One region of the Streptomyces sp. AF1A genome, then DNA from elsewhere that is predicted to be linked to it. Evidence: riboswitches for the same ligand, from Rfam matches in the RefSeq annotation. Region 1 holds a riboswitch; the other holds the start of a gene.
What was found. A riboswitch is a leader RNA that binds a small molecule or an ion and turns the genes downstream of it on or off. The one in region 1 is predicted to bind glycine.
Positions count from the first base shown of each region.

Region 1 (4,022 bases):
GGGGCCAGGGCATCTTCGGAATCGCCATCGGCGTGGTGTGGCGGGACGTCGAGAGCGCTCTGTCCCAGCTGCACGGGGAGCGTATCGACACGGGGGAGACCCTGGTCGGTCACAACCCGGCCGACGAGCTGGCGCGGCGCCGCAACCGGGCGGTCTGACGGTCCGCTGAGCAGGAACCTCGGGTGCCGCCGCGTTGTCAGTGCCGTGGTGCAGCATCGGAGCTGTGAGAAACGCGCCCACGATCCTGCATCTCGACATGGATGCCTTCTACGCGTCGGTGGAACAGGCAGCCAAGCCGAGCCTGCGCGGGAAGGCGGTCGTCGTGGGCGGGCTCGGGCCACGTGGGGTGGTGGCCACGGCGTCGTACGAGGCACGGGTCTTCGGGGTCCACTCGGCGATGCCCATGGCTCAGGCGCGCCGGCTGGCCCCCAACGCCGCGTACCTCGCGCCGCGCTTCCACGTGTACCGGTCGATCAGCGAGCAGGTGATGGCGCTGCTGCGGGAGCTGTCGCCGCTGGTGGAGCCGCTCAGCCTGGACGAGGCGTTCGTGGACCTGGAGGCCGGGGGCACCGCCTGGGACGCGGAGTCGGCGCGGCTGACGGGCGTGAAGCTGCGCGCCGACATCCGCGCGGTCACGGGGCTCACCGGCTCGGTCGGCCTCGCCGCCTCCAAGATGCTCGCCAAGATCGCCTCCGAGCAGGCCAAGCCGGACGGCCTGGTGCTCATCCAGCCGGGGACGGAGCGCGCCCTGCTGGGTCCGCTCACCGTGCGCACGTTGCCGGGGGTGGGGCCGGCCACCGGTGACCATCTGCGGCGGGCGGGGATCACCACGGTCGAGGAGCTGGCCGAAGCGGGCGAGGACGAACTCGTGCGTCTGCTCGGCAAGGCGCACGGGCAGGCCCTGTACGCCATGGCCCTGGCCCGTGACGACCGGCCCGTCGTGGCGGAGCGGGAGGCCAAGTCGGTGTCGGTCGAGGACACCTATGACGTCGACATCCACGACCGGCTGCGGATCGGCCTGGAGGTGCGGCGGCTCGCCGACCGGTGCGTGGGACGGCTGCGCGGCGCGCGGCTGTCCGGACGGACCATCGTGCTGAAGGTGCGGCGCTACGACTTCTCCACCCTGACCCGTTCGGAGACGCTCCGCGGGCCCACGGACGATCCGGCGGTCGTCCGGGAGGCGGCCGCGCGGCTGCTGGACTCCGTGGACACCACGGGCGGGGTGCGGCTGCTGGGCGTGGGTGTGTCAGGGCTCGCCGATTACACGCAGGAGGACCTGTTCGCGCAGGCCATGCCGGTGCCTGTGGCGCAGGAGCCGGAGGAGGGCGCGGTCCGGGCCGTCGCGGAGCATCCGGAGCCGGACGAACGGCACTGGCGCGCCGGGCAGGACGTGCGGCACGCCGAGCACGGTCCCGGCTGGGTGCAGGGCAGCGGCCTCGGGCGGGTCACCGTGCGGTTCGAGACCCCGCAGTCGGCCCCGGGGCGGGTGCGTACGTTCTCCGTCGACGATCCCGCGCTGGAGCCCGCCGATCCGCTGCCGCTGGTCGCGGATCAGGTCTCCTCCGACCCCGCCAGCTTCCCGAAGTCGTGGTCCGGGACGGAGGGAGGGGGCGCCACATCGAGCCCGTAGTGGTGGTAGAGCTGGAGTTCCTGCTCGGGGGAGAGATGGCGGCCCACGCCGAAGTCCGGGGCATCCTTGATCAGCGCTCGGTCGAACGGGACGTGGAGGGCGCCCTCGATGAGCTCGCTCGGTTCCAGCGGGACGAACGCGTCCCGGGAGAACAGGCCGGTTCGTATGGCCGCCCATTCGGGCACGCCGGTCGCGTCGTCGAGATACACCTCGTCGATGGTGCCGATCTTGGTGCCATTGCGGTCGAACGCCTTGCGGCCGATCAGGTTGCGCGGATCGATGTCGGTCTGCACGGCCCCTCTCCCTCCACTGGTCGCAGTCATCCGTAAGCACTACAAAAGAGCACATTCGCGCAGGCGGCCACTCGAAGGCCCCTGCGTTGACCTCGCTGGTAGGCTGACAGCGGCTGCTGACCCCGTGCGGGAGAGTCCTCCGACCACCACGGAGGCGCCGAAGGAGCAAATCCTCCCCGGAATCTCTCAGGCCCACGTACCGCACGGACGAGGTCACTCTGGAAAGCAGGGCGGATGTCGACGGCGTCCGCCCTCACCGACGGTGAAAGCCGGGGCCCCCTGGGGCACCCGGTGAAGCTCTCAGGTTGAGATGACAGAGGGGGAGGCCGTCGGGGTACCCATGCCGTGGTGCCCCTCGAAGGTCGCGTCAGACCAGGAGGCCTCCGCAATGACCGCCCATCGCATTCCGCTCTCCGAGCTCGAAGCGGGCATCCCCTTCGAGCAGCGCCACATCGGGCCCGACCAGGAGGCGCGGGCCAAGATGCTCGCGTCGGTCGGCTACGGCTCCCTCGACGAGCTGACGGCCGCCGCGGTGCCGGATGTGATCAAGAACGCCGACGCCCTGGACCTGCCGGGCGCCCGCACCGAGGCCGAGGTGCTCGCCGAACTGCGCGCGCTCGCCGACCGCAACCAGGTCCTCGGCTCCATGATCGGCCTGGGCTACCACGGCACGTTCACCCCGCCCGTGATCCTGCGCAACGTCATGGAGAACCCGGCCTGGTACACGGCGTACACGCCGTACCAGCCGGAGATCTCCCAGGGCCGTCTGGAGGCCCTGCTGAACTTCCAGACCATGGTCGCCGACCTGACGGGTCTGCCCACCTCGGGCGCCTCGCTGCTGGACGAGGGCACGGCCGCCGCCGAGGCCATGGCGCTGTCCCGGCGCATGGGCAAGAACAAGAAGGGCCTGTTCCTGGTCGACGCGGACGCGCTGCCGCAGACCATCGCCGTCATCGAGACGCGTGCCGAGCCGACCGGCGTCGAGGTCGTCGTGGCTGACCTCAGCGAGGGCATCCCGGCCGACATCGCCGCACGCGAGATCAACGGCGTGCTGATCCAGTACCCGGGCGCCTCCGGCGCCGTACGCGACATCAAGCCGGTCATCGACCAGGCGCACGAGCTGGGCGCCCTGGTCACCGTCGCCGCCGACCTGCTCGCGCTGACCCTGCTGACCTCTCCGGGCGAGCTGGGCGCGGACATCGCCGTCGGCACCACCCAGCGCTTCGGCGTGCCGATGGGCTTCGGCGGTCCGCACGCCGGCTACATGGCCGTGCAGGAGAAGTTCGCGCGCAGCCTGCCCGGACGGCTCGTCGGCGTGTCCGTCGACGCCGACGGGCACAAGGCCTACCGGCTCGCCCTGCAGACGCGTGAGCAGCACATCCGCCGCGAGAAGGCCACCAGCAACATCTGCACCGCGCAGGTGCTGCTCGCCGTGATGGCCGGCATGTACGCCGTGTACCACGGTCCCGAGGGGCTCAGGACGATCGCCCGCCGCACCCACCGTTACGCCACGATCCTCGCCGAGGGCCTCAAGGCCGGCGGCGTCGAGATCGTCCACGGCGCCTACTTCGACACCCTCACCGCGCGCGTGCCCGGCAGGGCCGCCGAGGTCGTCGCCGCCGCCCGGGAGAACGGGGTCAACCTGCACCTCGTCGACGCCGACCACGTCTCCGTGGCCTGCGACGAGACCACCAACCGCGCCCGGCTCGCCGCCGTCTGGAACGCCTTCGGCGTCGAGGCCGACATCGAGGCGCTGGACGCGGCCGCCGCGGACACCCTGCCCGAGGGGCTGCTGCGCTCCGACGACTACCTCACCCACCCGGTCTTCCACGAGCACCGCTCCGAGACGGCGATGCTGCGCTACCTGCGCAAGCTCGCCGACCGCGACTACGCGCTCGACCGCGGCATGATCCCGCTGGGCTCCTGCACCATGAAGCTCAACGCGACCACCGAGATGGAGCCGGTCACCTGGCCGGAGTTCGGGCAGCTGCACCCGTTCGCGCCCGCCGAGCAGGCCGAGGGCTACCTCACGCTCATCCGCGAGCTGGAGGACCGGCTCGCCGAGGTCACCGGCTACGACAAGGTCTCGCTCCAGCCGA
Region 1 is NZ_JBLEBI010000178.1:8,938-12,959, forward strand. It holds gene ACLU3S_RS30700 (MerR family transcriptional regulator) at 1-158, shown strand, start outside; gene ACLU3S_RS30705 (DNA polymerase IV) at 224-1,630, shown strand; gene ACLU3S_RS30710 (PRC-barrel domain-containing protein) at 1,552-1,923, opposite strand; glycine riboswitch at 2,041-2,135, shown strand; gene gcvP (aminomethyl-transferring glycine dehydrogenase) at 2,312-4,022, shown strand, end outside.

Region 2 (4,022 bases), on a different contig from region 1:
GCCGTGCCGATGCTTTCAGTGGCCGTACTGGTAGAAGGGCCGGACGTTCGTCTTCAGCCAGTCGCCCACCGGGTCGTCCGCCACGTCGAGCAGGACGAGGTTGACCGGCCATGCGACCGGGACCTTGCCGAGGGCCCGGCCGAGCGCCTCCAGGGGGCGGGCGCGCAGGTCGCCCTCCCACTGGGAGAGTTCCACACCGATGAACATCACCGGGTCGGCCGTCTCGATGGCGGCGAGGCAGCGGCGGGCGGTGAGCACCACGCCGGTCTCGGCGAACTCGGCGGAGGCGGCGGCGAAGAAGTCGACCGGGTCCTCCTGCCAGTCGGGCTCGAAGAGGCGGACCCGGCCGCCGGAGGCGAGGCCGTCGAGCGGGGTGCGCCCCGCGCGGCACAGTTCCGCGACGGCCTGAGGCGGGAGCGGGATGCCGACCACGCCACCGGGGTTCACGGCGATGCCGGCCTGCGGGGGCAGTCCGCGGGCGAACTCCACGGCGGGAGCGATGGTGTACGACATGTGGGAGCCGGCGACCTGGCGGAACTGCTCCTCCGAGCTGAACACCGGGACGTACACCTGGCCGTCGATCTCCAGCGTGGGCAGGTCCAGCGGGCCGCTGTGCGGGCCGCCGCCGCTCGGCAGCGGGACCCAGACGAAGCTCCGGGCGAGGACCTCGATGATCCGGCCGCCCGCCGCGGGTATGCCGAGGGAGGCCGACAGCACCTCCTCCAGCTCGTTGCCGGGCCAACCGCCGTGCGGGTGGGGGTGCGCCTGTGCCGGGAAGTCCGCGGGTACGTCCGCCGGGAAGTCCATCTGCCTACCGCCTGCTGGGAACCACTGCTGTGACCAGAAGGCTATCGGGTGGCTGTGACATCGTCCTCCGCGCGTGCCTTCCGCCGCCGGTCGGTCCGGCGGTGCCGCCGGTCCGCGGCCCCGGGCGGCTTGCCCGCCCTGCCTCTCCTGGATCACCTGTTCACAACCTCCCCGGACAGAACAACCAGCCGTCGGCCGGGTCGGCGAAGCCGATGCGCTCCAGAGTGCCCGCCGCGGCGCGGTCCAGGAGCAGTGCCGAGTCGCAGCCCGCGGGGAGCCGGCCCTGCTCCACCGCGCCGAGGAGGCGAGCGGTCGTACGGCGGTGGCGGGCGAAGGCGTAGGGGGAGACGCGGCGGCCGCGGTCCCGCTGGCCCGCCCGGGCCGTCTCGGGCGGGACGTCGAGGAGCAGCAGGTGCAGGGTGCCGCCGCGGCGGCGGGCGGCCCGGGAGAGCCAGGCGCGCACCCAGGCCTGGGTGCCGCAGTCGTGCACGACGACGCCCTCCCCGCCGCGCAGGGCCTGGCGCAGGGCGGCGTAGTGGGCCACGCGGACCAGGGGGCGGTAGAGGGCGTACGGCAGGCCGCGGGGCAGGCGGGCCGCGAAGCGGTCGCGGGTGTCCTGGGAGTCGACGCGGCGGCCCGCGACCGCGCGGCGCATCAGCGTGGACTTGCCGCCGCCGGGCAGGCCGGTGACGACCACGACGTCGCGCGGGCCGAAGAGCAGGGCGCGCGGGCTGCGGCCGGCCCGGTCGCGCAGGTCGCGGACGACCGGTGCGGGGGACCCGGCACGGCGCCCGTCCGCCCGGGCGGACGGCTGCCGGGGCAGCGCGATGCCGGTGGTGGGGGCCGTGCCCGTCGCGAACGCCCTGGTCCTGTCCACCGTGATCCCCTCCCTGCGGCTCGGTAATATCCATGCCCAGCCGACGTAAAGAGAAGGTAATCCCGAACGTGGGCGGGCGCGTCCCCGTGCTGCCACAGGTCGGTTACAAAACTCCGCTCGGCGTGCGATGATGTGGCCGCCAACTGCATACCGGCCGCTTGAATCCGCGCGGGAGAGTCCCCAGCAGCCTTCGCTGGGGCGCCGAAGGAGCAAGTCCCTCCCTTGAATCTCTCAGGCCCCGTTACCGCGCGGGCGAGGCACATCTGAAAAGCGGGCCGCTCTGCCAGTGGCTCCACCCAAGGTGCAAACCGTGATCGCCCCTGTGGCGGTCCCGGCGAACCTCTCAGGTTCCGATGACAGATGGGGAGGACCTTCCTCGCCCCATCCCTGTTGCCCTGGGAGACGACCGACCGATGAGCAGTACCGAACTCCGTCACACCGCGCTGGATGCCGTGCATCGCTCGCTCGGTGCGACGATGACCGACTTCGCCGGCTGGGACATGCCGCTGCGCTACGGCTCCGAGCGCGACGAGCACCTCGCCGTGCGGACGAAGGCCGGCCTCTTCGACCTCTCCCACATGGGCGAGATCACCGTCACCGGCCCCGCGGCGGCCGCCCTCCTGAACTTCGCCCTGGTCGGCAACATCGCCTCCGTCGGCGTCGGCCGCGCCCGCTACACCATGATCTGCCAGGCCGACGGCGGCATCCTGGACGACCTGATCGTCTACCGGCTCGCCGAGACCGAGTACATGGTCGTGGCCAACGCCTCGAACGCCCAGGTGGTGCTGGACGCGCTCACCGAGCGCGCCGCCGGCTTCGACGCCGAGGTCCGCGACGACCGGGACGCCTACGCCCTGATCGCCGTCCAGGGCCCCGAGTCCCCCGGCATCCTGAAGTCCCTCACCGACGCCGACCTGGACGGACTGAAGTACTACGCCGGCCTGCCGGGCACCGTGGCCGGCGTCCCGGCGCTGATCGCCCGCACCGGCTACACCGGCGAGGACGGCTTCGAGCTGTTCGTGAAACCGGAGCACGCCGTCGAGCTGTGGCAGGCCCTGACCAAGGCCGGCGAGGGCGCCGGCCTGGTGCCGTGCGGCCTGTCCTGCCGCGACACCCTGCGCCTGGAGGCGGGCATGCCGCTGTACGGGCACGAGCTGAACACCTCCCTCACCCCGTTCGACGCCGGGCTCGGCCGGGTGGTCAAGTTCGACAAGGAGGGCGACTTCGTGGGGCGCGAGGCGCTCGCCGCGGCCGCCGCCCGCGCGGAGCAGAACCCGCCGCGGGTGCTCGTCGGCCTGATCGCGAAGGGCCGCCGGGTGCCCCGCGCCGGGTACGCCGTCGTCGCCGGCGGCGAGGTGATCGGCGAGGTCACCTCCGGCGCCCCCTCCCCCACCCTGGGCAAGCCGATCGCCATGGCCTACGTCGACGCGGCCCACGCGGCGCCGGGGACCGAGGGCGTCGGCGTGGACATCCGGGGCAGCCACGAGCCGTACGAGGTCGTGGCGCTGCCGTTCTACAAGCGCCAGAAGTAGACACTGGGCGCGATCGCGTCCCACACCGGGCCGGTCCGTGGCAGGCGTGTGACTCTGCGCACATCCGCCTGCCCACCATCGTCTCCGCAGTCCCCCCTACATCAGCACTCCCGCGCGTACAGGAGAATTCAGGCCATGAGCAACCCCCAGCAGCTGCGCTACAGCAAGGAGCACGAGTGGCTGTCGGCCGCCGAGGACGGCGTCGCGACGGTCGGCATCACCGAGTTCGCGGCCAACGCGCTCGGCGATGTGGTCTACGCCCAGCTCCCCGAGGTCGGCTCCACCGTCGAGGCGGGCGAGACCTGCGGTGAGCTGGAGTCGACCAAGTCCGTCTCCGACCTGTACTCGCCGGTCACCGGTGAGGTGACCGAGATCAACGAGGACGTCGTCAACGACCCGTCGCTGGTGAACTCCGCCCCCTTCGAGGGCGGCTGGCTGTTCAAGGTGCGCGTCGCCGAGGAGCCGGCCGACCTGCTCTCCGCCGACGAGTACGCCGCCCACACCGCCGGCTGAGGAGTCGTAGCCGTATGACTGTCCTGAACACGCCTCTGCACGAGCTGGACCCGGAGATCGCCGCCGCGGTCGACGCCGAGCTCGGACGCCAGCAGTCCACCCTGGAGATGATCGCCTCCGAGAACTTCGCGCCGCTCGCGGTGATGGAGGCCCAGGGCTCGGTGCTGACCAACAAGTACGCCGAGGGCTATCCGGGCCGGCGCTACTACGGCGGCTGCGAGCACGTGGACGTCGCCGAGCAGATCGCCATCGACCGGGTCAAGGAGCTGTTCGGCGCCGAGTACGCCAACGTG
Region 2 is NZ_JBLEBI010000033.1:9,032-13,053, reverse strand. It holds gene ACLU3S_RS13080 (enhanced serine sensitivity protein SseB) at 16-807, opposite strand; gene ACLU3S_RS13075 (AAA family ATPase) at 968-1,684, opposite strand; glycine riboswitch at 1,844-1,941, shown strand; gene gcvT (glycine cleavage system aminomethyltransferase GcvT) at 2,098-3,216, shown strand; gene gcvH (glycine cleavage system protein GcvH) at 3,352-3,729, shown strand; gene glyA (serine hydroxymethyltransferase) at 3,744-4,022, shown strand, end outside.
Region 2: it holds a riboswitch for glycine, as region 1 does, so the genes downstream of both, gcvT (glycine cleavage system aminomethyltransferase GcvT) here and gcvP (aminomethyl-transferring glycine dehydrogenase) in region 1, are expected to answer to the same signal.